2 regions of the Alteromonas sp. ABH4_454 genome follow, and region 2 is predicted to be linked to the other one. Evidence: predicted binding sites of a transcription regulator. Region 2 holds the regulator's gene; the other holds the start of a gene.

Region 1 (15,789 bases), 1.7 Mb from region 2:
TTCTTGGTTTCGATAATGTCATCGTGCAAGCTAAGAGGAGCAATAGGCAAAGATACAAAGAAAGTAGTCCCGGAATTTGGTCCATCACTTTCGGCGCGAATTTCCCCGCCGTGCATTTCAACTAAGCTCTTTACAATGGATAAACCCAGCCCCAAGCCGAGTTTGTTATGAGAATCTTTACCTTGGTAAAAGCGCTCAAAAACCCGGGCTATCTGATCTTGGGTCATTCCTTTACCGTTGTCTTTTACACGGAACAAATAGTTAGAGTGTTCTCTTCGGCCCCGCACATGCACGGTTCCGCCTTTTGCTGTAAATTTAAGAGCGTTACTGAGCAGATTGTTTATCACCTGCTTAATACGCAAATTATCACCCAGAATTTGGGTATGTTCGTCTTCGCAATTGATTGAAAGTTGAATATTTTTACTGGCAAAGCCCGCTTCAAATGATTTAGCCACCTCAGAAATAGATGAAGCAATATTAAGTGAATGCGTGCTGAGCTTCATGGTGCCGGAGATAATGCGCGACAAATCTAAAATGTCATTTATTAAGGCGGCCTGTGTAGACGCAGCGCGTTTGATAACGCCTAATGCGTCGGACATTCTATCGACATTCGTCACATCCATCAGGGCTAAATCGGTCCAACCTACAATTGAATTAAGGGGTGAACGAAGTTCATGGGAAATACTCGCTAAAAACTGATCTTTAGCTTTATCTAACTCTTCTAATTTACTAATTTGCTTATCGAGCGAAGCTTTCAGGCTTAGCGCGTAAGGTATAAATAGATGATCAAAACCTTCTATTATAAGCTGATCATCCTCACTCCACTCAATCGACTCATCAGCAACACTTTGTAAGTACATATCAAAGGAATTACGAGGCGTTAGTACCTTACCAATATCTTTGTTTGCGGCTTCGCGGCCCGCCCATCGTATGGTTTTGTCTTTTTGCTCTCTAAACCAAACCGTGTAGTAACCAAGCTTGGCAGATACACAGGATATATACATGCCGCGAATGCCATTGAGGTCACATTGCTCCGACACTTCTTCCGCCAGCTTGCTAATAGCAATTGACTCTTCAGAATTTGGAATGACGAATTTGTCGAGAAGGCGAGTTAATGTTTGTTCAGAGGGCGTTTTACCTACTAAATATTTATCTACAGGGGTAATAACCGCCATACCACATGCATTGGCAACATCCAAAAGGCCTTTTTCTTTTTGGGTTATCGCCTCAAGCGGGTTAGCAAAGCCAGTAAGCTGATGAATAATAGTGTTTAGCTTACGTTGGCGAATTTGAAACTGTTCTTTCTTTTCATGCAAGGCTTTAGTGTGTAGCTGCCACGCATAGAGATGACCGAGGGATTCGCATACCAAACGCTTTTTTTGGTCGATATATTTAGGCTCGTTATTGTGACAAGCAAGTAACCCCCAAAGTTTACCTTCAAACACAAGGGACACTGAAAACGATGAACGTATACCCATGTTTTTAAGATAAGTAATATGAACCGGCGACACTGAACGAACCATAGACATGGATAAATCCAGTGGCGGTCGCTCTGCTTCTTGCACTGTTGGCTTTAAAGCAATAGGGTTTTGTTCTACGTCAAATACGCAACGTACGCGATTTTTTAAGTACAGAGCTCGGGCTTGGCTAGGAATATCAGATGCCGGAAATTTCAAACCTTTGAAAGAGCGTGAAGCTGGTAATTTTGCTTCGCCAATTACTTCTCCGCTATAGGTTTTATCGAACTGATAAACCATCACCGAATCAAACCCTATGTAGCGCTTAAATACGCCCGCAATGGCGTCTGCAACATCACCGATAGACTCGCACCCATCCACATCAGGAAGCAATGTGCGAATATCTACGTCCATCGGTACCCATTGTTGGGCAGCTTCATAGCTAAGCTGCGGGGTAGGCTCTAATTCAATAACAAGTAAACCGTTTGAATCGAACGCGACACCGCTACCCTCTTTTTCCCAGTTGTCTAAATGAAGCGCGTTGTCGGCAAATTTCCATTGATACGCTCGGCGCGTGTCTCCGCCTTTTACGCTTTGATAAATACTTTGAAAAGTGGGGGCATCATCAGAAGGGGTATCGATGAGTTCAGTAATAAGGGTTTCACCCGCAGTGATACTGACTTTAAATAGTTCATTGATGTTTTCACTGAACACCTGAATTTTTTTAGTTTCAGGGTCTACCGCTATAACGTAACCAAAGCTTTGAACACTTTCGATTAGGTGAATAGCTTCATCTTCGCAGTTCTGAAGCGTCTTTATCTTTTTATCTGTAACGTGTTGCATTGCCTTGGCCGAGAAATTTTGAAAGCTAACTTTCATGAGGGTTTTAATTACACAACCACGATAACAACTTATTGCAACCAAAGCATGCAATATCGTTGAAACTTTCCTAATTAACTTTTATTAAATTATCAATAAAATTTAGCTTACAAAGCTTTTTATTGTTGCTTTTTTTGATCTGACGCAATAAACTTTCAGTAATTTCTGAAACTTCTGGAAAATAAGAATGAAAATGACGCCTTTAATTACATCTGCAGTCATGCACTTTGGCGAAATGGGAAGTCGCTGGGGTTTTAATAGAACAGTAGGGCAAATTCTTGCGCTTATTGTATTAAACGAAGAGCCCATTTCGGCACAAGAGGTTGCCGATGCGCTCAATATCTCCAGAGGCAATACCAGTATGGGTTTAAAAGAGCTTCAATCATGGCGCCTAGTAAAACAACATCACGTTCCCGGCGAAAGAAAAGAGTTCTTTATTCCCGCTGGCGATATCTGGACATTAGCAAACAGAGTATTTGAAGAGCGCAGAAAGCGCGAAATAGACCCAACCATGAGCCTGCTTCGGGATTTGCTTCTTGACGCACCTGCTAATGAAAAGGAGGCAAACGCCCAACATAAACTGAACGAAATTCATGATTTACTCGAATCAATTACGGCATGGTCTGAAGAGCTTCAAAATCTTGGACCTGAAAAGCTAAACACGTTGATGAAGTTAGGTTCTGGCGTGGGCCGTATGCTTGAGCTTAAGGACAAGCTGCTTCCGGGGAAAAACAGCGTTAACTAAGGGGGCTCTCTGTGGATGCATTCTTGCTGTCTCGATTACAATTTGCGTTAAATATTAGTTTCCATATTTTATTTCCAACCATCACCATGGCGATGGGCTGGTTTCTATTCTATTTTAAACTGCGTTCTAACATTTCAGGTCACCCTGTGTGGATGCGCATGTATCGTTTTTGGGTACGTGTTTTTGCTCTAAGTTTTGCATTAGGTGTTGTCAGCGGCGTCACCATGTCATTTCAGTTCGGCACTAACTGGCCTGGATTCATGGAAAAAGTGGGTAACGTGGCCGGTCCGCTCTTAGGTTACGAGGTACTGACCGCTTTTTTCTTAGAAGCCACGTTTTTAGGCATCATGCTATTTGGTATACGCCGTGTGCCTAACTGGCTGCATACAGCGTCTACCCTTATTGTTGCCCTTGGCACCACAACCTCTGCATTCTGGATACTAGCGCTTAATAGCTGGATGCAAACCCCACAAGGCTTTGAAGTAGTCGATGGTGTGGTGTATGCCACAAACTGGACAGAAATCATTTTCAACCCATCTTTCCCTTATCGCTTTGCTCATATGATGTTAGCGTCCGGATTGACAGCTAGTTTCTTAATAGCGGGGCTTTCGGCATACCGCATGCTTAAAGGCGACGACAAGCTTGCGCCTAAGCTCGCGCTTAAAACTGCCACCTATACGGCGGCAGTGTTAATTCCGCTGCAAATTTTTGCTGGCGACATGCATGGTTTAAATACCCTTGAACATCAGCCGCAGAAAGTAGCGGCGATGGAAGGGCTTTGGGAAACCACAGAAGGCGCTCCTTTATTGCTTTTTGCAATTCCTGACGAAGAAAACAAAGAGAATCATTTTGAAATTCCTATTCCCTACGGTGCAAGTTTAATTCTGACCCATGAGCTCAAAGGAGAGATAAAAGGGCTTAATGAGTTTGAGGGAGAACATCCGCCTGTTGCCCCTGTTTTTTTCGGCTTCAGAGTCATGGTGGGTATGGGCATGCTAATGCTGGCCGTTTCATGGCTTGGTAGTCTTTACCTTATTCGCAAGAAAGACTTCCCCGTTTGGCTTAAACGCACGTTTGCAGGTATGGCATTTAGCGGTTGGATAGCAACGTTAGCAGGCTGGTACGTTACAGAAATAGGCCGCCAGCCTTATTTAGTGAGTGGTGTATTGAGAACCGCTGATGCTGTTACCCAATTGCCACCGGCCAATATTGCTCTGTCATTCACGCTTTACCTTGTCATTTACACAGTGCTTTTAATCGCATACATGGGAACGCTTATGTTGATGTGCCGAAAAGCAGTGGAAATCGAGGAAATAACGACGGAAGAGCGCGAAGTAGCGAAGGCTAAGATGCAACCCTCTGAACCTGACCCAAGCACGGTATAAGGAGAGCAAACATGTTTGAAAATGTATCAGCAGAAATGCTTGGAAACATCTACGTCGGCTTACTTGGTTTATCTGTATTACTGTACGCTATTTTAGACGGCTATGACTTAGGTGTTGGCGTATTAATACCGCCAAGAAAAGAGGCTTTTCGCGACGATATGATAGCCTCTATTGGGCCTTACTGGGATGCCAATGAAACCTGGCTTGTGCTTGCCGTAGGCTTACTGCTTATCGCTTTTCCTGAAGCACATAGCGAGTTTCTGCAAACTCTGTACTTACCTGCAACTTTCATGTTGTTAGGGCTTATTTTGCGCGGTGTCGCATTTGATTTTCGCGCTAAAGTTGTGCAAGTAAAAAAGCGTAAGTGGGATTTAGTATTTAAATACGGTTCGCTTTTAACTACGCTCGCGCAAGGATACATGTTAGGTATTTACGTGACAGGGCTTCGCACTGATATTTGGGCTCAAGGCTTTGCTCTACTTGCGGCATTTGGAGTAACAGCGGCCTATGCATTTATTGGCTCATGCTGGTTAATACTCAAAGGCGAAGGAGAGCTTCAAGAAAAAGCATATTATTGGGCACGCCGAGGGTTGGTTGTACTGGCTGTGGGAATTACTGCAGTAAGTATCGCTAATTTAACCCTACACGATGATGTGCGAGACTTATGGCTGTCTGCACCTTGGGGCTATGTGCTTTTTGCTATACCCGTAGCATGTTTTGCGCTTTTAGCATTGTGTGGGGTATTGCTTAAAAAGCTGCCTGACGCTCAAGGTAAAGGCGAATGGCTTCCGTTCTTTATAGCCTTGCTTGTATTTTTACTTTGCTTTACCGCATTTGGCATTAGTTACTACCCGTTTATTATACCTGGGCAGATGACGGTGATGGATGCGCTCAGTGACGCTAACTCCCTGCGCTTCTTGCTAGTCGGTGTAGTTATTGTTGTGCCAATCATTCTGGCTTATACGGCCATGGTGTATAAGATTTTCTCCGGTAAATCAGAGAAGCTTTCTTACTACTAGTATTTATTATTGGGATCCCAGCAGATCCTAATTACTCAAAACAATAGTGAACATCACTGATAGTCAGTGGTGTTCACTTTCTATTCAGCGCTATAATTGGCGCTTATACGTTGTGAGTTTATTCTGTTTCCAACTACTTTCTGGCCTGTGGCGTTTTCGGCGACGACTATAACCTGCTCGGAAACTCGATCTGAAAACCTGCGATCAAAATATGATCCTTTCCCTCGAACAATGTATACCAATGAATAGAGGATGCTCAGTTCTACTGAGTCTATCCTTATTATGTGAACGAGATATATAAATTGTTTAATGACAATTATTTTGTTGACATCAAACTGTAATATTACTATATTTTATTTGGGGCAATTTTTACTAGAAGGAGCCAATACTATGGAAAATGTATTCCATTCGTTCTCACGGTTCTTCAAACGCGCGCACCCCTATACAGTCGCTCATTACATCGGCCGTAAAAATGCGCAGCGTATCTTAGGATGTAAAATTAAAAAGAAATCCAAGATATTTGCCGACCAGCACGTTGAAGACCAAAATCATTAATTTATATGGGGCCCGTCAAACCGGCCCCATTTTTTTGGCGTATTAAATGTGGTTTAAAGGGACTGAGGTTGTGTACTTAATCTGTTCCATGGCAAAGCTAGAGGTAACGTCTGAAAACTCTATACCGTTAACCAATCGTTTATAAAAGTGGTCGAAGCAATCCATATCGGTGACGAGGACTTTCAGCAAGTAATCGTACTCCCCTGACATACGATAACATTCAACAACTTCATCAAATGACGCGGCGTGCTTGGCGAAACTTGCTAGCCATTTTCCATCGTGCCTTCCTGCTTTCACTTGAACGAAAACCGTCATTGCAAGGCCTAGCTGCTTTGCTTGCAACAGCGCCACTCGTTTAGAAATTATGCCCTTCTCTTCTAGCTTTTGAATGCGTCGCCAGCAGGGAGTGACCGTTAGCCCGACTTGCTCGGCGATTTCTGCAACAGGCGTATCAGCATTATTCTGAAGCATGGCCAAAATGGCTTTATCTATTGCGTCTATAACGCTCATTTTTTCATTAGCCATAGCAAAACCTAGCCCTTCTCCCCAACACTTTCAGTTGTATATTTGTTTTGTTACTCATACTTTAATTAAAGCCACCAAGGCTTTGAAAAATCGACGTTTTCAGTGGCAATTTCATACTGATAGGGAGGTTTAAATAAATCCCAAAACGCTTCGCGTAGGTCTTCATCCACTATGTCAAGCTTACCCGCATCACGATAGCGAGAGAGGAGTTTGTTGTAACCATCGATAGGCATTTGCGGGTTAGACTGTCGAAAAACAACACGACCACCAAACTCTTCGAACATGGTTTTTTCAGCTTGGAATTGCATTACCTGCTTAACCGCTATTTCTTCGATAGGTTTAGATGAAGTTTCGCTAGATACCTGACTCTTAAACTTATCGATAAACTTATTTACTAGCGCTTGATCAAGAGCAATACCTCTTTCCTTAGCGTAATCCTCTAACACTAGTTCGAAAATCTTGTTAGACGCGTTTACACGTGTGACATATTCGAGCACTTCGGCGTAGGAATCTTTCGCCTGGTCCTTCATGCTTTGACGCTTTTCTTCACTGGGCATTACGTCTACTGCTCGAATTTCGGTACTGAGCACTGTTGCCAAAACATTCTCGCCAACGACTAGTCCATCTGCTTGGGCAGCATAAGTAGAGTTTGAACAAAGAAGAAGTAGTAAAGCAGCCAGTGTGGTCCGAATAATTGATGTGATGCGCATAAAGCACTCCCTGAAAGCGTGTTCATCGTTATATCGAGTAAAGCATTAAACACCATGACTACGCAATACTGTGGCGTACTGATATTAGGAATATACTGCGAGCATCAAAATTATTGGGGTGAACGAGTGCTTATGTGATCTGGTGCGGTGTAAACAAGAAACGGTAACGATAGTTACGCTGAAGACTGGCAATTGAAGAAAAGCGCTATTCGTTAAAAGTGAGTTATACCAAAAGCGTTATAGACTAAAAATGTTATGCACTAAAACCCTAGTCAAGCATTTAGCGTGAGCGTGGGAAATGCAGACAATAGAAAGAAAAACGGCGGTCAAATGACCGCCGTTTTTGAATTCTTAGATAGCTTGCACGTTAGCAGTCTTGAAGACCTTTTTGACCTTCTTCAACTTCAAATTCTACTCGCTGACCTTCTGGAAGCGTTTTGTAACCGTCAGAGATGATCGCACGGAAATGAACGAAAACGTCCTTGCCGCCGTTATCTTGAGTTAGGAAACCGTAACCTTTATCAGCGTTGAACCACTTAACTGTGCCTGTAACTTTAGACATGTCGTATAGACCTCAAATATCGTATTAAATTGCGCATAAGCGCGTGTAACAAAGTTCTTTAGAGTCTTTAAATTGGCGGAGTATTGGGTCTTACTTACGAATGGACAAACAACTTACAACAAATTACCGGGTAACTCGAGTGGTTTAACATATAGCAAATAATACAAAATCGCGTCTATTTAAAGACTTTGGCTTAGAGCCGTATCCACTATAACACTCTTCGGGACGATTACTATACAAATTAATTAATTAACTACGGATTTCATAAATATTTCACCGCAGCGTAACAAAAATCACAGCCCTTTTCGCCACGCTAAATACCAACAAATTGCGCCGATTACTCCCGTACTTGCAGGGAAATACCAAGATAAGTCATAAATTGGCAATATTGCTGACATCAGTACAAAGGTTGCACCTACTAGGCTTAAGTGAGTGGTCTGAGTTGTTTTCTTCTGCTCTTGAATCAGTGCCAAATGTGCCCTCTGCTGTTGCAATGGCAAGCGCTTCATTTGCTGTAAACTGTCGTAAAGCAGGTCTGGCATTTCAGGGAGTTTTTCAGACCAGAAAGGCAAGTTGTCTTTTACTTTCCCCATCATAGCCGTAAAACCAATTTGTTCCTTCATCCAGTTTTCGAGGAACGGCTTGGCGGTTTTCCATAAATCGAGCTGGGGGTAAAGCTGACGACCTAAACCTTCGATATACAGCAAGGTTTTTTGCAGTAACACCAATTGCGGCTGTACCACCATATTGAAACGTCGTGCCGTGTTAAATAGCTGTAGCAGTACGTTACCAAAGGATATTTCTGCCAAAGGCTTTTGAAATATCGGTTCGCATACTGTGCGAATGGCCATTTCGAACTCATCAATGTTGGTATCTTGCGGCACCCAACCTGAGTCGGCGTGAAGTTGCGCCACTTTGCGATAGTCGCGGTTGAAAAAGGCGATAAAGTTTTCGGCCAAATAGCGCTTATCTTCGCGATTAAGCGTACCAACAATGCCAAAATCGATGGCGATGTATTTGGGGTTTTCAGGATGTTCCGTAGATACAAAAATGTTGCCCGGATGCATATCAGCATGGAAAAAGCTATCCCGGAATACTTGGGTAAAGAAAACTTCAACCCCGCGCTCTGCTAACTTTTTCATGTTGGTGTTTTGGGTTAACAAAGCATCGATATTGGAAATAGGTAAGCCGTAAATACGCTCCATAACCAATACATTACTGCGACAGTAGTCGCTGTAAATCTTAGGTACGTATAAGGCGTCTGAGCCCTCAAAATTACGTCCTAGCTGGATACCGTTAGCTGACTCACGGAGCAGATCAAGCTCATCTACAATGGTTTTGCGGTATTCCACTACCACTTCTACAGGGCGTAAACGCTTGCCGTCTGGCAACCAACGCTGTAGGACATTTGCTAGGCTAAATAAAAGCTCCATATCCGCCACTATGGTATCGCGAATATCCGGCCTTAATACCTTTACTACAACATCTTCGTTATTGTGCTTTAACTTTGCTGCGTGAACTTGCGCAATAGAGGCCGACGCGAGTGGCGCGGTTTCAAATTCGCTAAACAACTCGTTCAGATCAGATAGCCCTAGTGCCCGCCTGATGATGTCTTGCGCTACGTCTGACGAGAAAGGTGGTACCTTGTCTTGTAAGCGGGCCAGCTCATTAGCAATAGCTGGGGGAAGCAGGTCGCGGCGTGTAGAAAGCATTTGACCAAACTTGATAAAGACTGGACCAAGATTTTGCAATGCAAGAGTAATGCGCTCGCCAGGAGATTTCCCTTTATGCTTATTGCGCACCCAAAAAATGGCATGGCGCATAATTCGCGCGTACCAGGGTAACCATTTTGCTGGAATAAGTTCATCTAAGCCGTGTTCCAACAATACCTTGTTAATTCGGTATAACCTAACAATACGCATTTATGAGCCTGTTTCTCTCAATTTTACTTAAGTTTTTCTTCTAACCGGCGCAGTCGCGCATCGGCACTTTCTGCCCTGTCGCGAAGCGCATTCACTTCATCACTAAAGTGCATTACCGCAAGCTTATGTGCAGCCAGCTGTTTTTCTTCTACCACGGCATTGCCAAAGACCTTCGCCATAGACGCTAGAGCCGTCATCGATTTCTCATGCACTGTTTTTACCGTTTTAATGGTTTGATGAGCGATAACGTCATTGGTCTTTTGAGCAATCAACTCTTCAACGTCGATGTCGAGCTGCTGAAACAAAGCGCTGACTTGCTGGGCAACGTTCAGCTCCCCTTCTAAAAAGAGTGCTTTTTGTTGAATAAGGCGGGTCAGCTGGCTAGTTTCTTTTAACTCAGGCAAGGTCTGTAGCGACGTTTTAATACAACAGTCTTTCGGCCCAAGGGACGCGACGGCGTCTTCAAACGAGCCTTGCTCGCTGAGTACGTCCACTCGGTCAGAAAAAGACAAGGTGATACCGTAAGGCAGCGGCGAAATAAACGCGGTAAGTCTCGCGCCGTTAAGGACTTTTAATCTTTTCTCGCTGTCTTCATCTAAAGACAGCAGTTTGTTTAGAGCCGATTCAACCGTAGCGGTAACAAGCGCTGAAGTAGGCATTAAAACTTGTAGCCTCTATGCAGAGCCACAATACCGCCGGTTAGATTCTGGTAATCACATTGTTCAAAGCCAGCCTGTTCAAACATGCCTTTTAATGTTTCTTGATCAGGGTGCATGCGAATACTTTCAGCAAGATATTGGTAGCTTTCTGCATCATTCGCCACCAGCTGCCCCATTTTCGGCAAGATGTGAAAAGAATACATGTCGTAAAGCTTACTTAGCTGCTCTGACGTAGGCTTAGAAAACTCTAAAACCAGTAAGCGACCACCGGGTTTTAACACACGAAAAATAGAATTCAGTGCATTTTGCTTTTCCGTCACGTTTCGAAGACCAAATGCCATGGTCACCACATCGAAATGGTTGTCAGGAAACGGCAGCGCTTCTGCGTCGGCTTGTACATAATCAATATTGCTAACCAAACCGCGATCGCGCAATTTATCACGCCCCACCTTAAGCATAGACAAGTTAATATCAGCTAACGTGACGCGGCCTGTAGGGCCCACCAAACGCGAAAACTTAGCTGTTAAATCGCCAGTACCACCCGCAATATCCAGTACTTTATTACCCGCGCGCACACCGCTGCAGTCAATGGTAAATCGCTTCCATAAACGATGTACTCCCATTGACATAAAGTCGTTCATTACGTCGTACTTCGCAGCAACAGAGTCAAAAACATTAGCAACCAAAGAGGCTTTCTGCCCTTTATCTACCTGCTTAAAACCGAAGTGTGTCGTATGCTCGTTAGCATTGTCGATTGCAGAGTCTGCTTGCGTAGCGGGAGTTTGATTGTCGCTCATGACAGTCCTGTAATTTGAATATTGTTATTAATGCCGAAGTGTATAGGATTGTGTGCTGAAGCAAAAGCTTTATGCCTGTCTGCCTCATATTGAAAGCCAAGTTGCTAGCTTTGCTTCTGCATTAGCCTGCGAGATGCACGCCTGCTTTTAATATACGCAAAGAAGCCCTAAATAGTCCTAATCCGTATTACGCTGTAAGATTATTCGTGCCCCAGCTAAAAGCTACAATAGCGCTGACTTCTTGTAGCGAGCGACCGCTTTCTTTATGCCAATGTGCAAATGCTGAATTTGCTGCTGACAGCGACTTTTTCGATGTTAATCCGCCATCTATAATGTCGTTTTTGCGCAAATAATCTTCAACGTCACGAGAGAACAAGAACGTATCAATACCCAATGCGCGGAGCATGTACGGGCCCGTATTGCCACCTAATCGCGCGCCGCGCTTTTTCAAAAACGTCCATAGTTCGGTGATGTTGTCTTTATCAAAGCTGGCGACAAACTTGCCAAAGCTACCGTGCTCCATAGCCACGTCTTTAATCATCATGGCGTTATCTCGCACAGTCATCACTTTTTTATAGTTGCGAACAATGCGCTTATCCGACGCTTTTTGTTCTAGCATTTCATCTGGCATCAGCAACACTTTATCCACGTTGAAACCGAAAAATACGGTTTCAAAATCTGGCCATTTTTGTTCGATGACTCGCCATACAAAGCCAGATTTAAAAACTTGCTTAGTCATAGCCGCTAAAAAGCGATCATCACTAATGGCTTCAATTTGCGCTTTAGAAAGCGGGGCTTGAAGCATTGCCTCAAGCCCCCTTTCACCGCCTTTGCGCTCGCACGCACGGCGGTAGATAGATTGGAAAGACTCTAACTTCGACTCTTTCATGTATGCCTAGCCCTTTATACCGCTATGACGAAGCAAAGCGTCAACCTTCGGCTCGCGCCCTCTAAAGGCAACAAACAAATCCATAGGAGGCTTGCTACCGCCCATTTCTAGAATGTTTTCTAAGAACGCTTTGCCCGTATCACGGTTGAAGATGCCATCTTCTTCAAATTTACTGTAGGCATCTGCAGAAAGGACTTCAGCCCACTTATAGCTGTAATAGCCCGCTGCATATCCACCTGCAAAAATGTGTCCAAAACCATTTTGGAAGCGATTAAACGATGGCGGAATAACTACGGCAACTTCTTCGCGCACTTTGTCCAAGGTGCCCTGCACGTCTACTTCACTGCCCTTTTCACTGTGAAGTAAGAAATCAAATAGACTGAATTCAAGTTGACGAACCATCTGCATAGCAGATTGATAATCACGAGCCGCAAGCATGCGGTCGAGCAAATCAGCTGGAAGCGGCTCTCCGGTCTCATAATGACCAGAAATAAAGTTTAAAGCGTCTTCTTCCCAACACCAGTTCTCTAAGAACTGACTTGGTAGTTCAACAGCATCCCAAGGCACACCGTTAATGCCAGATACGCCAGCCACACTCATTTTTGTAAGCATGTGATGGATTCCATGACCAAACTCATGGAAAAGGGTGACGACTTCATCGTGAGTAAACAGCGCAGGCTTATCGCCAACAGGGGCATTGAAGTTACAGGTCAGGTACGCCACTGGTAGCTGTAGCTCGCCGTCTATCATTTCACGTCGTACTCGGCATTCATCCATCCATGCCCCGCCACGTTTTTTAGCACGGGCGTACAGATCTAAGTAAAAGCTGCCACGCAATGCGTCAGCATCGTCGGTTATAGTGAAATAACGTACATCTTTATGCCAAGTATCGATGCCAGGCTGCTCAATGATTTTCAAGCCATATAAGCGATGCACTACTTCAAAAAGACCTGATAGCACTTTGTCTTCAGGGAAATAAGGGCGCAGCATTTCATCAGAAATGGTGTACTTTTCTTGCTTCAACTTTTCGCTGTAATACGGTAAATCCCATGCTGCTAATTCGGTAACACCATGTTTGTCTTTGGCGTACGTTCTTACTTCTTCAAGCTCTTTTTCCGCCTGAGGTTTAGACTTAGCCGCCAAGTCGCGTAAGAAACCTATTACCTGATCGGTAGAGTCTGCCATCTTGGTAGCCAGTGAACGCTCCGCATAGCTAGCGAACCCTAACAATTCAGCCAGCTCTGTGCGCAGCGTTAAGGTCTCTTTAATAATGTCGGTGTTATCCCACTTACCAGCATTTGGCCCTTGGTCAGATGCTTTGGTTGAATAAGCTCGATACATTTCTTCGCGAAGTTCACGATTATCGGCGTAAAGCATAACGGGTAAATAAGACGGAATATCCAGGGTGAATAACCATCCCTGTAAGTCTTTTTGGTGCGCAGCTTGCGCGGCCGCTTCAAGTGCTGACTCTGGCATACCTGCAAGCTCAGATTCATCGGTAATGTGTTTGGTCCAGCCCATGGTGGCGTCCATCACATTGTTTGAGAAGGTTGACGATAACTCACTAAGCTTTGCCTGAATTTCTGCAAAACGTTTCTTTTGTTGTGCAGGCAAGGCAACACCTGAGAGCGTAAAGTCGCGTACCGCGTTCTCAATGACTTTCTGTTGTTCTTCGCTCAGGGTTTCAAACTCGTCAGACGCTTTTAGTGAAGCATAAGCATTATAAAGGCCTTCGTGCTGACCTACCCAAGTCCCATATTCAGATAAAAGCGGCAAACACGCATCATGCGCCTCTCGCAACTCATCGCTGCTTACTACACTGTTCATATGAGACACAGGGGAGAACATTTTGCTTAAGCGGTCGTCTACCTCTTCAAGGCGTAATACTAAATTCTTGTAAGAGTAATCATTCGACGCTACCACTTCTTCTATTTCACTTTTACAAGCTTCAATGGCTTTTTCGATAGCTGGCTTTATAGAGGCAGGCTCAATAGCAGAAAAAATTGGTAGGCCGTCTACCATCTCGATTGCTGGGGTTGTCATAATCTTTTTCACTCTTAACACGTTGATAGAATAATGATGGGGTTTCGTTGACTAAAAGCAAGCTATTGTTTAAGCCGCGGTTGACCTATCTTGAAGTTACTTCTAGTTTGAAAGTAAGGATCACGAAGATTTGTTGAGGTTAGTGTGCTTGAAGCGTTCCTCAAATAAATATAAATAAGGTGGTTAGCAACTTGTGACCTCACGAAGCACTTGTCACAAATGTCACATTTCATCCTTTTGTCTACTTTGTCTCCTTGTGATACAGCAGCTATAATTCTGTGTAATAAATCTACAAGGCTTAGATATGAAAACCTTAACCTCTGGCGAAATAGCGTCGTATTGCGATGTGAACCTTCGCACTGTAATTCGATGGATTGAAAGCGGGAAGCTTAAAGGCTTTAAGCTTCCTGGGCGTGGTAACAATCGTATTCTTGTTGAGGACTTCATAGAATTTCTTGAACGCCACGACATGCCTATTCCTGACGCACTCAAAGGCATTGCTTCGCCATCTGTTCTAATTGTTGATGACGAGATGCCGGTAGCGAAATCAATACAGCGTGTGGCTCGTCGTGCAGGGTTCGATTCATACATTGCGACTGGCGGGTTCCAAGCAGGGATCATGTTAAGTCAGTACGAACCTAAAGTGATGACCCTCGACCTGAGTATGCCAGGCATGGATGGCTACAGTGTTATTGAATTCACTCGAGAGCAAAACAAGCACAAAGATTTAAAAATTATTGTTATCTCTGCCCTAGACGATATCAGTCTTGAGCGTGCGCTAGAAATAGGCGCTGATGCCACGCTTCAAAAGCCTTTCTCAAACCATGATTTAACGAATGTCTTAGAACAATTCATGTCGATGTAATTTTGATGAGAGGGTGTGCACTATGTCGCGGCTAGCAATGTTCATTATAACAGCTCTTTGTCTTACTGTTGTTACGCTCTCTTCTAACGCAAAAACGCTAACTTTCGCCGTCGTTCCACAGCAGTCAGCCAAAACTTTGGCTGAACGGTGGCAACCGCTTATTGATTACGTGAGTAATTATACTGGGCTTGCCATCGAGTTTAAGACAACTAAAGATATTCCCACTTTCGAAGCAAACTTGACTGCTGGGCTTTACGACATTGCCTACATGAACCCCTATCACTTTGTAGTTTTCAACGAATCTGCAGGCTATCGTTCTCTTGCTAGACAACGTGACAAAAAAATTCGCGGATTAATCGTGGTTCATCAAGACAGTACTATTCAATCAATTGATGATCTAAATGGTGCCGAAATAGCCTTCCCAGCGCCCGCGGCGTTTGCGGCCACTATTATTACCAGCGCCCACCTGCGCAATAACAATGTTGCATTCATTCCGCGTTATGTAAATTCGCACGATTCAGTGTACTTGTCGGTTCAGCGCGATTTCTTTAAAGCAGGTGGAGGCATTCATCGAACGCTAAACATCTCACCCGAGGCAGTGAAAAGTGATTTACGAGTGCTTTGGGAAAGCAAAGGTTACACGCCACACGCTATAGCCACCCACCCCAAAATGGCGTTAGCAGATAGACAAGCTATTCTTAATGCATTGATTGCATTATCTAATGACAGTAGTAAGTCATCAATTCTTCGCAAAATTGGGTTGAGTGAATTTGTTGA
Region 2 (15,789 bases):
AGACGTAGATTTATGGGATAATCTAGATATTAAGCAAGTAGAGCTTGTCCTTCTTGCGTTACCTTCTATACAAGACTCAATCAACATTACGCGACAACTCAAAAACGCAGGTTACACTGGCAAAGTTGCCGCTATAGCCCGCTATGAAGATGAAGTTTCTCATCTTTTAGAGAATGGCGTTGATAAAGTGTTCAACTTCTTTACTGAAGCAGGGCTTGGTTTCGCGGAAGAAAGTCTTGCTTACGCGCACGCGCAACGGTAATGCTGTTCTAAATGCGAACAATGGATGAATTGAGAAACGTTATCGTTTGTAAACAACTGTTTTAAAAAGACTTTTTTGACAACCCCACTCATTTAGACTAAACTTCACGCAAATACGTTAATAGGGTTTACACAATGCAAGGTGATAAACAAGTCGTTGCGAAATTGAACGAAGTACTGACAAGTGAACTTACTTCGATAAATCAATACTTTCTGCACGCTCGTATGTTCAAAAACTGGGGTTTTTCTGAACTTAACGAAAAGAATTATAAGAAGTCTATCAAAGACATGAAACAAGCGGACGATCTCATCGAGCGCATTTTATTTCTTGAAGGCCTTCCTAACCTCCAAGCATTAGGCAAGCTATATATCGGTGAAGATACCGTTGAAATGCTGTCATGTGATGCGCGTTTTCAAAAAGAACAGCTTCCACTACTTCGTGAAGCTATCGCGCTATGCGAAGAGAAACAAGATTATGTTTCTCGTGACCTCCTTGAAGAACTTCTTGAATATGAAGAAGAGCACCTGGATTGGATTGAAACGCAAGAATACCAAATTGATGCGATGGGTATAGAAAACTACCTACAAGCGCAAGTAATGGGAGATGACTAATGAAGGGTAACCAAGCAATAATCAATGGCTTAAACGAACTACTCTCTTATGAGTTAGCGGCCATGGATCAGTATTTCATTCACTCTCAGATGTATCTTGATTGGGGGTTGAACAAGCTATATGAACGTATCGATCATGAATTTGACGATGAACGCGGTCACGCCACTAAGCTAATTGAACGCATGCTGTTTCTAGAGGGTACGCCTGACATGACAAAGCGTACAGGCTTTAAAGTAGGTAAAGACGTACCTGAAATGCTCGAGAGCGATTTGCGTGTGGAATATGAAGTTGACGCAAAGTTGCGTGAAGTTATCGCGCTTTGTGAAACTGAAAAGGACTATGTGACCCGTGATATGCTTATTGTGCTGTTAGACGATACAGAGATGGATCACGCACACTGGTTAGAACAGCAGTTTGGTCTTATCAAGCGTCTAGGGCTTCAAAACTATTTGCAGTCGCAGATGTAAGGTATATGCCTAACGCTTCGGCGTTCAGTTACTATTTAATAAATAGGCCGCCTAATCTTCGAATTAGGCGGCCTTTTTTACATATGTCTTATAACACGCTATTAGCTTCACAGCTTTGGTTGCAGACTTTCGGTTTATATAAGTGACAATTTTTTAATTACTGTTGGGTGACAAAATATAAATAGCTGGGACTGTCCATACCTTCTACATTCAGTCGCAACTGCCACTTCATCACGGGTTCACTACAACTACCCAACATAAACCAGCCTGACCACTTTCCTTCACCGTCAGTATCTAACAGCACGGGAATTTTGCCCATATACATATTTACGCCTTCAATCCACGCGCTCTCAATATTCTTCCCTTCGGGAATTATCAGTTTAACTGTAACCGATTCTTCGGGTTCTGGCATGGTTGAAAAGGATGCTATCGCAAGCTTTTCATCAATTAAGAATTCGCAAGTTTCATTGACAAAGTTGCAGCTATTTCCTATTCCATTAACAACGCTCGTGTCTTTTAGCGCCGATGACTGGAATTTATGTGCAAGGTATACACACACAGCTACAACAATAATAGCCACTAGCGGAAGTTGTGAATGTAAAATTTTTGATCGTTTATTGTTATCGTTATTTAGCATTTCTTAAATTTTGTGTATTTCTTCATTGATGGAGATCAAGCTTACGTAGTTTATGGTATCTTTTTGTAATTAAAAACCTTATCATCCGCGTACCAACTGGCTTGGAGACAATAATTATTACTCTTTCCGAGCTCGGTGTGAAGCGTTATTCCTTAGCTGATACACGTCTCGACCGTACTATTCCGGCAGTTGGAGACCATAGTTCATTTGAAGTGGAAGATTCATTAAAATGAGTGAAATAAGCCAAGCACAACCTGACTACAATTATAAAGTAGTTAGGCAATTTACCATCATGACCATAGTCTGGGGTATCATTGGTATGGGCCTAGGGGTATTTATTGCCGCGCAATTATTTGCACCTATGCTTAACTTTGACACACCATGGCTAACATTCTCACGTTTGCGTCCGTTGCACACTAATGCCGTTATTTTTGCCTTCGGCGGCTGTGCGCTATTTGCAACGTCGTACTACATCGTTCAGCGTACCTGCCAGGTAAGACTGTTCAGTGACAAACTTGCCGCATTTACCTTTTGGGGTTGGCAAGCCGTAATCGTTTTAGCTGTTATCACCCTGCCTATGGGTTTAACTAGCTCGAAAGAATACGCTGAACTAGAATGGCCAATTGATATCCTTTTGGCACTGGTTTGGGTCGCTTATATCATTAACTTCTTCGGAACCCTAGTAATCCGTAAAGTTTCGCACATTTATGTTGCAAACTGGTTCTTAGGCGCGTTCATGTTAACTGTTGCAATTCTTCATATTGGTAACAGCATGGCTATTCCGGTATCTTTCACTAAATCGTATTCACTGTATGCAGGCGCAGTCGACGCTATGATGCAGTGGTGGTACGGCCATAACGCGGTAGGCTTTTTCCTAACTGCGGGCTTCCTTGGTATGATGTACTACTTCGTACCTAAGCAAACTGGTCGCCCGGTTTATTCATACAGACTTTCAATTGTTCACTTCTGGGCACTTATCTCTCTGTATATCTGGGCTGGTCCTCACCACCTTCACTACACTGCCCTACCAGACTGGACTCAGTCACTAGGTATGGTGATGTCTATTATCCTATTCGTTCCATCTTGGGGTGGTATGATTAACGGTATTATGACGCTATCTGGCGCGTGGCATAAACTTCGCACCGACCCAGTATTGCGTTTCCTTATTGTTTCATTGTCTTTCTACGGTATGTCTACCTTCGAAGGCCCAATGATGGCAATTAAGACCGTTAATGCACTTTCTCACTACACTGACTGGACCATTGGTCACGTACATTCTGGTGCTCTAGGTTGGGTTGCAATGGTTTCAATTGGTTCAATTTACCACTTAATTCCAGTGCTATTCGGTCAGCGCGCTATGTATAGCACTAAGCTAGTTAACGTACACTTCTGGTTCGCAACTATCGGTGTTGTTCTATACATCGTAGCAATGTGGATGTCTGGTGTACTACAGGGTCTAATGTGGCGTGCAGTAAATGCTGACGGTACGTTAACCTATAGCTTTGTTGAGTCATTAGAAGCGTCTAAGCCTTTCTATGTGGTTCGTTTCATTGGTGGTTGTTTCGTGGTAGCAGGTATGCTTGTTATGGCATACAACACATGGAAAACCGTTCGTGCACCTAAAGGCAGTATCGCTGCAGATCCAGCGACTCAGCCAGCGTAGTAAAGGAGACGAATAATGAAAAACGCACATGAGTTAATTGAAAAAAACGTCGGTCTGTTAACGGTATTAATCCTTATCGCTATCAGCTTCGGTGCCATGGTTCAAATTACGCCGTTGATGTTTCAACAGCAAGTAATGGAACCAGTAACAGGCCTACGTCCATATACAGCGCTTGAACTTGAAGGTCGTGACATCTACATCCGTGAAGGTTGTGTAGGGTGTCACAGCCAGATGATTCGTCCATTCCGCGCAGAAACAGAGCGTTATGGTCACTACAGCGTTGCCGGTGAGTCAGTATGGGAGCACCCTTTCCTTTGGGGTTCTAAGCGTACTGGTCCTGACCTAGCACGTGTTGGTGGTCGTTACAGCGACGAATGGCACCGAGTTCACCTGCTTAATCCTCGTAACGTAGTACCAGAGTCGAACATGCCAGGTTTCCCTTGGCTTGCGGAAAACACGCTTAATGGCGAGTTAACAGCTGAAAAAATGGAAGTATTCCGTGGATTTGGTGTTCCGTATACCGACGAAGATATTGCGGGTGCGAAAGCGGCAGTACAGGGTAAAACGGAAATGCAGGCCCTTATTGCTTATCTACAGTCTCTTGGCACACACTTGAAATAATATGGACCAGGGAATTGTAGGCAGCATTTTTACTGTCATCGTCTTTGTAAGCTTCATCGGCGTCGTGTGGTGGGCGTTTAGCGGCCGCAACAAGAAGAAATTCGATGAAGCAGCAAACTTACCGTTTGCAGACGAAGAAAAAGAAAAATCAAAAGAAGATTAGCAGGAGTCTCGAACTCATGAGTATGTTTTGGACAATTTGGATTTCAGTGATAACCCTAGGGTTGATCATTGGTTGCTACTTCCTTCTTCGCTGGTGCCTGTCTAACAAGACTGGCGTCGCTGAAGGTGAGTCAATGGGTCACGAATTTGATGGTATTGAGGAGTTAAACAATCAACTTCCTCGCTGGTGGACAATTATGTTCTATATGACCATCGTTTGGGGCTTTATATACCTAGCGCTTTATCCTGGCCTAGGTGCGTACGAAGGTATTTGGGGTTGGAAGAGCTCCAACCAAAATATTCAATCACTAGAAGAGTCAGCTCAGGCGCGTATTGATGCAAAAGAGCAAGGCTACCTAGTAGAGTATGACCGTGAACTAGATTTTGCTGCCGAGAAGTTCGACCCGATCTTTGAAGCGTATGCAAAAGTTCCTGTTGAAGAACTGGCTAAAGACCCAGAAGCAAATAAAGTAGGTCAGCGTTTGTTCCTACAAAATTGCTCTCAGTGTCACGGTTCTGATGCACGTGGTCAAAATGGCGGCTTCCCTAACCTAACGGACAACGACTGGTTGTACGGTGGTTCAGGTGCGAAAATCGTTGAAACTCTTACGCTTGGTCGTAAAGCAGCTATGCCAGCATGGCTAGATGCTATGGGTGAAGACGGTATCGAAGAAGTGGTTAACTACGTACTTAGTTTAAGCGGTCGCGATGTGGACCCTCAGCTTGCAGAAGCAGGTAAAGCACGTTTCGCAGCGTGTGCGGCTTGTCACGGTATGGACGGTAAAGGTAACCAAGCACTTGGTGCACCAAACCTTACCGACAACATCTGGCTTTACGGCGGCAGCCACAGAGCGGTAACAGAAACGCTTACTTACGGTCGTAATGGTGTAATGCCTTCATTCAAGAAAACCTTGGGTGATGACAAAATTCACGTTGTTGCAGCGTATGTTTACAGCCTTTCAAATGATTAATGATTTAAATCATTAAATATCTTAAAAAGCCTCGTTACTACGGGGCTTTTTTTATGAGAAAATACAGCCATATAGACAGTGCCATTACGTGAAAATTTAGTGCGCTGTCGATGCAAATTACCTACACCATATTTATTGTTATTATGCAGTTCGAATACATTTGTTCACGAGTAATAATAGATATGTTGTTAGCGACCTTGCTAGTGAAGTAAATACGAGAAAAGATTTCGATGAATAGACCCTGGTATAAAGAATTCTGGCCCTGGTTTTTAATTGCGGTTCCTATTATTACCCTGATCATGGGTGGCGTGTTGTTAAACCTTGCTATTTCTACTGAAGATAGCCTTGTTGTAGACGATTACTACAAAGAAGGTAAAGCAATTAATGCACGTCTAGACAAAGAGGCAATCGCCCGCCGTTTAAATATTACTACCGATTTAACCATTGAAGATGGCAGCATAGCGCTGCAATTTCACTCGGGCATTCCTCAAGAAGGTAATGCTGTTAAATTGAGCTTTTATCACGTAACGCTTGAAGAGCGTGATGTCAGCGTTTTACTAAGTCGAGATGCCAACGGTATTTATCGCGGTTTTATTGAAGAAAACCTAGACGGTAAATGGCGCATATCGCTAACACCTATTGATGATAGCTGGAAAATTCAAAACACCGTCTATCTACCCCATTCTGGAAAAATGAAGTTCAATCCATAATGGCCAATCACGATTGTTACCATTGTGGGCTTCCTGTGGCAGCCGCAGACGATGGGAAGTTCACTACTGTCATATTGGGGCAACAACGGGATATGTGTTGCCCTGGCTGCTTAGCCGTTGCAGAAGCTATTGTTAATAATGGTTTAGAAGACTATTACCAGTTTAGAACAGAACCTGCGCAAAAGTCTGACGATGGGATTTTGGAAACCTTAGATAAACTCAAGGTGTACGACGACCCTTCCCTTCAGGAAGAGTTCGTGTTTGAAGAAGGGCAAGATAAGCAAATTCAACTGACCCTTGAAGGCATTACATGCGCTGCCTGTGGCTGGCTTATCGAAAAGCAATTATCGAAAGTTGAAGGCATCAAGCAAGTAGCTGTAAATGTTCAAGAGCGTCGCGCTTTAGTTACTTGGTCACCTTTTCAAATTAAACTTAGCCAAATTCTTTCTACACTAAAACGCATTGGTTATATTGGGTCGCCATTTCACCCCGATGAACACGAAGCCAGTTATAAACGCGAACAAAAGACCTTTCTGAAAAAGCTTGGCCTTGCAGGCATTATGACCATGCAAGTAATGATGCTGATGACGGGGCTGTATTTTGATTGGTTTGGCGCCATTGAGTTAGAGACCCGCCAATATTTTTATTGGGTCGCCCTTACACTCACTACCCCGGTTGTACTGTATTCTGGTAGCACCTTCTATGTCGGAGCCGCTAAAGCGCTAAGCGCTAAAACAGTTAATATGGATGTACCTGTTACGCTTGCCATATTCGGTACCTATATTGCCGGTATTCGTTCTACCGTATTAGAGCAAGGCGAAGTGTATTTCGAATCCATTTGTATGTTTATTTTTCTGCTGTTACTCAGCCGATTCTTAGAACATCGCAGTCGTCATCGCGCCGCACAGATCTCTGCCAATATGATGCAGTATGTTCCTGTGTCAGCGACTAAATTAATGCCAGATGGCAGCGTTACTGAATGTCTAGCAAAGCAGCTAAAGGTACACGATGTAGTGCTGGTTAAGCCTGGTGAAACCATCCCCATTGATGGGCTGGTTACAGAGGGTAACGCTGCGGTTGACGAATCTATGCTAACGGGTGAATTTAACCCAGTACGAAAGTCAGATAACAGCACTGTATATGGCGGTACCGTATGTCAGGACGGTAGCCTTACCATTACGGTTACGCAAACACTTAAAAATGCGCTGGTAAATCAAATTGTAAGGCTTCAAGCAAGTGCGATGGCGAGCAAGCCCAAGGCTGCACAGATAGCCGATAATTTCTCTAGATACTTTGTGACCGCTGTATTATTGATTTCAGCGTTAACTTACACCTTTTGGGCTTATAACGGCAGTGATGATGCGTTTTGGATCACCATTTCCGTGTTGGTAGCAACCTGTCCTTGCGCCCTAGGGTTAGCCACGCCATCAGCGCTCACTTGCGCTATGGCGAAATTAAACAGACAAGGTATTTTGCTAAAGCGTGCCGATGCTCTTGAGCAAATCACTGGCATTGACACTATCGCACTCGACAAAACCGGTACGCTGACACAAGGTAAGTTCACTATATCAAACGCCTGGTATGCTGACGGCGTAGACAGCCAAAGCGCGCTATCAATCGCCCGCGCCCTAGAATCTCGCTCTGAACACCCTATTGCTAAAGCCTTTAGCGACAAAAAAGCCTTTAGCGGTAATAAGGACTTTAGCGGTGATAAAACGTCAAGCGGCAACACCGTACACAAAGTGACAAATTTCACGGTCACGCCAGGTGGCGGAATTAGCGGTGAAATTAATGACACGCTTTTCTCCATGGGCTCAGCAGCGTTCAGTGTTCACGAATCACAGCAATCGTTTATCGAGCGCTATCCCTCGGCTAACGTATTTCTTACTGTCAAAGGCCGTATTATGGCTGCTTTTGAAGTTCGTGACTCACTGCGTGACGATACCCAAGAAACCCTCGATATATTGGCAAAAAGTCATACCCTCGCTGTACTAAGCGGCGATACACAGCAAAACGTTGATTCCCTCACCAAACCTTTACCAATTTCTACCGCTAAAGGGGGCCTTACCCCAGAGCATAAATATGAAGCGGTTCAAGCTATGCAGCAATCTGGCTCAAAGGTTATGATGATGGGCGATGGTATTAATGACGCCCCTGTTCTTGCAAGTGCTGATGTAGCGATAGCGGTAGGTAATGCTACAGATGTTGCGAAAACTGCAGCCGACGTGATTTTGCTTGGCGATCAGCTGCTTTCTGTGCCAGAACTCATCCGAACTGCGCATCAAGTGAAGCAAAAAATAAGACAAAATATTGGTTGGTCGGTAGGTTACAACGTTTTGATCTTACCTTTCGCCGTATCTGGCCTACTTTCGCCGTGGATGGCGGTTGTTGGCATGTCATTAAGCAGTATCATAGTAGTGACAAACTCTACGCGACTTCTGGGCAAATAGTATGAGCATTATTTACGTTTTAATTCCAATCGCCATCATTATAGTAGCCGTCGCTATCGTAATATTCTTCTGGGCGGTTAAAACTAATCAGTTTGAAGATTTAGACCGTCAAGGTTACAGCATACTGTTTGACGATGATCTTCCGCCCGAAGAAAAAAAGCTCGCTGAACAACGCAAGCAACTTCAGAATACTAAAGTAGAGAAAAACCAAGGGCAGCATGGAGGGGATTAATTACTTCTCAGCTTTTCTTATCGGCTTAGCGGGCGGTGTTCACTGCGTGGGCATGTGCGGCGGTATAGTGGCAGCGCTAAGAATGGTGTCACCAAAAGGTGCTTCAGCAGTACCTTACGCCCTAGCCTATAACATGGGGCGCATAGCTAGCTACACCATTGCTGGCGCACTGACCGGCGCACTTGGCAAAATTGCAGCAGACTATATTCCTCTGGCCAATTATGCCCTGTCTTTACTCAGCGGTATTATGTTGCTGTTGTTGGCCTGTTATTTAGGCAAATGGTGGACAGGGTTAACGGTGTTAGAAAACGCAGGCAAAGGTTTATTTTCTAAACTGCAGCCGTTATCTAAGCGTTTTTTACCTTTCAAAACCCCTTTTAGTGCTATTCCTTATGGGTTTATTTGGGGCTGGTTGCCTTGTGGATTAGTGTATTCAACACTTACTTGGTCTTTAGCGGCGGGGAATGCATTGCAGGGCGCTGCCATCATGTTTTTCTTCGGTTTAGGTACTTTGCCAACGCTACTCGCAGCAAGTGCAGGCAGTCAGTATATTGTTAGCAGTTTTCAAAACAATAACGTTAGACAAATAATTGCCGTAATAATGGCCATTTATGCGGCTTATCTTATTCATGGCGCAATCGTTTAAAAATGGGTGTATCATTATTGGGTAATCTTCAAAAGAGCATGTATTATGAGCAAAGGAAGCCAATTTTCTATTCACTGTCAAAACTGTAGCTTCAGTCACTTGTGTTTACCGGTGGCGCTGAACAAAACAGAAATCGAGTCTCTTGACGATATAATTGAGCGCAAAAAGCCGCTTCACAAAGGTGATACGCTCATTCAAACTGGCGATAAATTTCGTTCGCTTTTCGCCGTTAGAACTGGCTCTTTCAAATCATTTGTAACCAACCAAGAAGGTGAAGAGCAAATCACCGGCTTCCACTTCCCTGGTGATATTATTGGTTTCGATGCCCTGCGGGAGAATAAACATCAAAGCTACACTTCTGCGCTAGAAACCGCCATGGTGTGTGAGTTGCCTTATGACACACTAGATGAGATGTCTGTGCAATTTCCCAAGCTTCGCCATCAGATCATGAGCTTTATGAGCGCAGAAATCAAACAAGATCACGACATGATCATGCTTTTAAACAAGCGTACTGCTGAGGAGCGTTTGCTATATTTTATATCGCACCTATCTCAGCGCTTTGAAGAGCGTGGCTTCTCGCACAGAGAATTTCATCTAACTATGACCCGAAACGAAATCGGCAACTACTTAGGCTTAACGATAGAAACCATTAGTCGTCTATTAAGCCGTTTTCAGAAAGAAAACATTATCAAAGTAGACGGTAAATTGATCTCTATTTTGGATTTTGATCGGTTAAATTCCAAGTTAGAAGCGTTAAATGGCCCTAGTGTAGTCTGTAACGGTTAATTTATTCTTCTGTTATCTTGAGCGCGCTACATGCGCGCTTTTTAGTTTTAACCTTTAAAATTTCACTGTATTCCCTCACTGTTTAACACGACATCCATCCGTCGTGCGTGAAAACTCCCGTAATATTCAATGTTACCTGTTTTATATATCAACAGATTATTTACACCTTGATCCAAAACAACTCACGTTTTTCCAAATGTCGTTTATAGTTAATGTAAATGGTTTATATAAACTGTTTTGAAACAATATCGATGTCGACAGCCATACAAAGCTTTGTAGTTGAGGAGACGTTATGATTGAGTGTAAACGAATTCTTGCCGTGGTGGACGCGGAACGCGACAACCAGCCTGCCCTAAGCCGTGCCTATGAACTTGCGTCAAAAACCGGCGCCACGGTTACCGCTATGATGGTGGTATATGATTTGTCTTACGATATGACAACCATGCTTAGCCCCGACGAACGTGAATCAATGCGCGATGCCGTTACAAAAGAGCACGCCAAATGGTTATCTGCCCAGCTAAAAGAACAAGGCTTTTCAGAGACCGATATTGTGGTTGAGTGGAACAACCGTGCTTATGAGTCGATTATTTATTACGCCCTTAATAACCAAATCGACTTGGTGGTAAAAGCCACTAAAAAACATGACGACCTTGCCTCAGTAATCTTTACCCCTACAGACTGGCATCTAATGCGCAAGTGCCCACGCCCTGTACTGCTCGTTAAAGAACACGACTGGCCAGAAGGCGGTGAAATTATAGCTGCAGTAAACGTAGGCAGTGAAGATGATGAGCATGCTGCACTAAACGACAAGCTTACGATAATCGCTAACGATTATGCCTCTTTGCTAAAAGGTAACGTTAATTTAGTGAATAGCTACCCTACAACTCCACTTAACATTGCCATTGAAGTGCCAGAGTTTGACCCTGATACGTATCACGATGCGGTAAAAAATCATCATATGAAAGAAATGCGTAGTCACGCGCTGAAATATGGTATTCCAGAAAATAAATGTGTGGTGAAAGAAGGCTTGCCTGAAAAAGTTATCCCGCAAGTGGCTAAAACACTCGATGCCGAGTTAGTTGTAATAGGCACCGTGGGACGGGTTGGTATTTCGGCGGCGCTTATTGGCAATACTGCCGAGCACGTTATTGATGAACTAAATTGTGACGTACTTGCGATTAAGCCAGATGGGTTTGAATCACCGATAACCGTGTAGTTAACGACTTAATTTCGTTTAAATACCAAGTCACTTGGTGGCGACAAATGGCGAATCGGCGATGGGCGTTTTTCATGAAAAAAAACTGCGCATTTAGCAGTTAATGCTGAAAGTTGATCATACACGCTTAAATCAATACTTAACGCTTCTCGATAAATTTAACAACACAGCCATAGTCTCGAAAAGGCGCTTTAATGTATAATGGCGCCTTTATCACAAACCAAGCTAGTTAATTATGAGTTTAGGCACAAGCAGTGCTGATGCGCCGACGTTAAACGCCGCGCAAAGTAAGCAAAAGTACAACTTCAACAAACTTCAGAAACGACTTCGTCGCAACGTGGGTAAGGCCATTGGCGATTTCGGTATGATTGAAAACAACGACAAGGTTATGGTGTGTTTATCGGGAGGTAAAGACAGCTATACCATGCTTGATATTTTATTGTTTTTAAAGAAGATTGCGCCTATTCATTTTGATATTATTGCGGTAAATCTTGACCAGAAGCAACCTGGTTTTCCTGAACATATCTTGCCCGAGTATTTAGACAGCATAGGCGTCGATTACAAGATTGTAGAAGAAGACACCTACTCTATTGTTAAAGACAAGATTCCTGAAGGGAAAACGACTTGTTCGCTTTGCTCTCGTTTGCGCCGTGGTATTTTATACCGCACAGCGAAAGAACTAGGCGCGACGAAAATTGCATTAGGTCACCACCGTGACGACATGCTAGAAACGTTTTTCCTGAATATGTTTCACGGTGGCAAGCTGAAATCTATGCCACCAAAACTGGTTAGCGATAACGGCGAGCATATTGTCATTCGTCCACTGGCCTACTGCAGCGAAAAAGACATTGAAAAATATTCTCAAGCCGCTGAGTTCCCAATTATTCCTTGTAACCTGTGTGGTTCACAAGAAAATCTTCAGCGCCAGAACATAAAAGCAATGCTTCAAGACTGGAACCGCCGTTTCCCAGGTCGTATTGAATCAATGTTCCGTGCGCTTCAAAACGTGGCCCCTTCACATCTTGTAGATAGTAATCTTTATGATTTTAAATCTATCGTCACTCAAGATGGCCCCGTTGCAGATGGTGATATAGGATTTGATGAACCTTCTTTTGCTACAGAAAATAGCGCAGATCTCAGTGATGAAGACAATGCTATCGAAGTAGTAAATATTATGGAACCAAAGTAAATGAAAATTGGACTGGCGTTAGGTGCCGGTGCCGCAAGGGGCTGGACACACATTGGTATAATTGAAGCATTGGAAAAGCTTGGCGTTAAAATCGACGTTGTTGCTGGTTGCTCTATTGGCGCCTACGTTGGTGCTGCCTACGCAAGTGGTAAGCTAGAAGGTTTAAAAGAATGGGCCTGTTCACTTAGCGACTGGCAGGTACTTGCTCTTATGGGTGTTGGATTAAGACGTGGCGGTATTGCCAGCGGACAAAAAGTTTTCGACAAACTTGCTAGCGAGTTTTGTGAATCTACCTATGAAGATATGCTTAAACCTTTTGCGGCTGTGGCAACTGACCTATATACCGGACGTGAAGTAGTATTTAATTCAGGACCTATTGGCGATACCATTCAAGCGTCATGCGCTATTCCAGCGCTCTTTGCCCCCGTTGCTCATGGCGATCGCTGGCTAGTGGATGGCGCTGTTGTGAACCCTGTACCGGTGAACTTGTGTCGCCAATTAGGGGCTGATTTTGTGATTGCGGTTAATCTTAACGCCGATTTTCGCCCGCTTCGGTTGGAAAAGTTAAGGCAAGACCACGAAGAAAACCAACGTAAAACCGAAGACTTTTTTACTAAAAGCCAAAACGTATTGCGCCAATGGTTTTCGCCAGACAGTAAAGATGACAAAACGTCAGACGAAAATGAAGAGCAGCTTCAAGTCAATGCTTCTGAAGATGTGAATACCGAAGAAAGCATAGCCTCTGATGTTATTGAAAAAGTAGAAGAAGAATTCACTGAAGTGCCTGCAAAGGTGAATAAGCGCAACCCGCCAGGAATTATGAGCGTAATGAGCAGCTCACTTGAAATACTTCAAGCTCGTGTTACTCGGTCTCGTTTAGCTGGCGACCCGCCAGATATACTAATTGAACCTCAGCTGACTGATGTAGGTATTATGGAGTTCCATAGGGCAGAAGAACTTTGCGCAAAAGGCGAAGAGACCATAGCGCGAATTGCAGAGCAAATTAGGTATCAGTTACTAACCTGATACCTAATTGTTCAGAAGGTAGATTAACTTGACGCCATAGCTGTTACACGCAGCGGCGCTTGTGGCAGCGTTAAGCCTTTCGCCTCATTTATCCACTCTTGCTCTAACTGCAGAACACCATTGTTAATTTGTACACCCTGCGGTGTAACGAAATCTAAATTTTTGTCTTCGAACTGAATCATCAAGCCCTTCACCGACGGCATCATAAAAGACAAAAAGCTTCCCATTTCATTGAAAAAGGCTTCATACTGTTCATACAAAAAAGTGAGTTCTTCTTTCTTGTAATACTGTTTAAGGTATTCTGGCTTGGTTTCAAGCTGCACCGACATATCACAAACGTTCGCGCGTTCGTTTAAGTCGATACGTACCAGTGCATTAGCCAGTTTCAGTGCTTTTTCAGTGGGTACGGTAAAACGTCCTTCATCTGTAACTTCTAGTGGCATTGTTTTCTTATCGGTAACGATAGATGCACCGTTAACCTCGCATAAACGCCCTTCACCTACTCGGACAAAACCAAACGCAAACTGAAGCGCTTGGGTATCTTCGTTATCTAGCTTTTTAACATGGCTGTAGAAACGGCTGTACTCTACATCTATCGTTTCAGCAGCTACGGATGTACTACCAAAACCGACAAACAGAGATGAAGCAAGAAATAATGCAGCGCGTATCATTCGGATAAAAACTCCTCGTTAAATAGGATCATTGTTTGAAGCTCTTCAACATAAGCGGCTCCTCGCTCGGAATAGTTCATTAGCCCTTCTGCCAATGCAACACCAGTAATAGGCAATTGGTTAGCTCGAAGTCGACTGCGGATCTCTCTTAAATCAGCGTAGGCATCGTGCCTATTGAGGTTACGCATATAGGTGTACGTCGCTCGCGACAGACTATCAAACTTTGCCACTTCGTGTGATGCGCCGGTATTTCGACGATTTGGGACAAAACCGCACCCTTTTGAAAAACACCACAGACCGAAAAAGTTGTAGCCCTTTCTTGCAAATCGGCTTGTTCCCCATGCAGATTCATTCGCAGCCTGAACTAGTACCAGCTCTTCAGGTAGAACATCAACTTTCTGCAGTAAGGCCAATAGTTTGGTCTTTAAAGGCTGTGTAGACTTTACCCGATACTCTTCTTCAAGCCACTCAAGCCTCGCCATATCGTCTTCAGAAAGCGATTCGTTGGCTAATGCTTTTCTATACAAGGTTTGTACATAATGTCTCAAGGTAAGTAAGTAAGCGTTTTGCTTCTCTACCTCGGGGCGTAGATAGTTAAAAAACGCCTCTTTCTTCTCTTTTACGTCACTATAAATAGAGAAATCAGGTACCGGCTTTTTCGCCACCACCGTTTGCGGTATATCTAAAATATCAGGTTCGTCCTTGGTAAAAATAATGGCATTAATGACGATAACCGCCAGGACGCCAAGCGTTATAAGGACTATTTTAAAGGTTTCACGTTTATGCATCGAAGCTCGACTCATTCACATCATCTACAGATGCGTCCGTGCTTACTCCTTGCTCGCCAATCAATTCCTGATAGAGCAACCCCATCATACTAAAATAAAAAGGTAACACCCAAATAAGGGAAAACCCGAACGTCAGCGGTACCGACACAAACAGTAAGAAGAACACGCCGAAGATACTGACAATTTGAGCCCAGTACGCGTTGAATACTCGGCATGAGAGAATAATTGCGCTAATTGGAGTTAGTTTTCTGTCGGCCACTAACATAAGAGAAAAAGACGACGCTAGATAGAAATACACGCCTGGTAAGATAAGCAGCATCATGCCTAACTGCACAAGAATACTGCTAACTAACTGGGTTAACGCAACCAGAAATATAAGGGGGAAAAACTGAAATACCGTAAATACCGATGTTTTTACGCCTCGCGCTACAAAAACACCCATCATATATAAGCCCGTAAGTAACGGCGCCACAATGCAGATTGCCACAATCTGGATAATAGACTGGTGCTCGAATACATAGCTACCGTCATCATTGATGGTAATGTACTGTTGGGCAATTACCCCAAGCACCACAAAGGTCAAGAATAAAACAAGGCTACCTTGAAACAATGATGAAAAATTAGCTTTTGTTAAACCGGCAGCGCGGCGCAAGAGACCTTTAGTATCGAATTGATACTGTT

The links. The regulator FNR, encoded in region 2, switches genes on or off when oxygen is low (the NO sensors DNR and NnrR bind a similar motif). The targets are predictions, from matches to a motif close to TTGATCTAGATCAA.
Region 1: ACYX4W_RS01205 (GbsR/MarR family transcriptional regulator) is a predicted target of FNR. The motif match lies at 2,471-2,484, and genes of this name have one in related genera.

Annotation. Positions count from the first base shown of each region.
Region 1 covers NZ_CM149972.1:274,072-289,860, forward strand. The annotation lists gene ACYX4W_RS01200 (ATP-binding protein) at 1-2,300, opposite strand, end outside; gene ACYX4W_RS01205 (GbsR/MarR family transcriptional regulator) at 2,524-3,081, shown strand; gene ACYX4W_RS01210 (cytochrome ubiquinol oxidase subunit I) at 3,093-4,466, shown strand; gene ACYX4W_RS01215 (cytochrome d ubiquinol oxidase subunit II) at 4,478-5,485, shown strand; gene ACYX4W_RS01220 (hypothetical protein) at 5,876-6,040, shown strand; gene ACYX4W_RS01225 (Lrp/AsnC family transcriptional regulator) at 6,083-6,565, opposite strand; gene ACYX4W_RS01230 (hypothetical protein) at 6,631-7,275, opposite strand; gene cspE (transcription antiterminator/RNA stability regulator CspE) at 7,643-7,837, opposite strand; gene ubiB (ubiquinone biosynthesis regulatory protein kinase UbiB) at 8,131-9,759, opposite strand; gene ACYX4W_RS01245 (ubiquinone biosynthesis accessory factor UbiJ) at 9,783-10,418, opposite strand; gene ubiE (bifunctional demethylmenaquinone methyltransferase/2-methoxy-6-polyprenyl-1,4-benzoquinol methylase UbiE) at 10,418-11,215, opposite strand; gene ACYX4W_RS01255 (DNA-3-methyladenine glycosylase I) at 11,403-12,104, opposite strand; gene prlC (oligopeptidase A) at 12,111-14,147, opposite strand; gene ACYX4W_RS01265 (response regulator) at 14,452-15,012, shown strand; gene ACYX4W_RS01270 (phosphate/phosphite/phosphonate ABC transporter substrate-binding protein) at 15,035-15,789, shown strand, end outside.
Region 2 covers NZ_CM149972.1:3,091,965-3,107,753, forward strand. The annotation lists gene ACYX4W_RS13455 (cation:proton antiporter domain-containing protein) at 1-262, shown strand, start outside; gene bfr (bacterioferritin) at 397-873, shown strand; gene bfr (bacterioferritin) at 873-1,340, shown strand; gene ACYX4W_RS13470 (hypothetical protein) at 1,498-1,977, opposite strand; gene ccoN (cytochrome-c oxidase, cbb3-type subunit I) at 2,207-3,640, shown strand; gene ccoO (cytochrome-c oxidase, cbb3-type subunit II) at 3,656-4,261, shown strand; gene ACYX4W_RS13485 (cbb3-type cytochrome oxidase subunit 3) at 4,263-4,424, shown strand; gene ccoP (cytochrome-c oxidase, cbb3-type subunit III) at 4,441-5,394, shown strand; gene ACYX4W_RS13495 (FixH family protein) at 5,625-6,104, shown strand; gene ACYX4W_RS13500 (heavy metal translocating P-type ATPase) at 6,104-8,554, shown strand; gene ccoS (cbb3-type cytochrome oxidase assembly protein CcoS) at 8,556-8,786, shown strand; gene ACYX4W_RS13510 (sulfite exporter TauE/SafE family protein) at 8,773-9,432, shown strand; gene fnr (fumarate/nitrate reduction transcriptional regulator Fnr) at 9,478-10,218, shown strand; gene uspE (universal stress protein UspE) at 10,511-11,434, shown strand; gene ttcA (tRNA 2-thiocytidine(32) synthetase TtcA) at 11,670-12,623, shown strand; gene ACYX4W_RS13530 (patatin-like phospholipase family protein) at 12,624-13,649, shown strand; gene ACYX4W_RS13535 (DUF2987 domain-containing protein) at 13,673-14,320, opposite strand; gene ACYX4W_RS13540 (glucosaminidase domain-containing protein) at 14,317-15,108, opposite strand; gene ACYX4W_RS13545 (YciC family protein) at 15,101-15,789, opposite strand, start outside.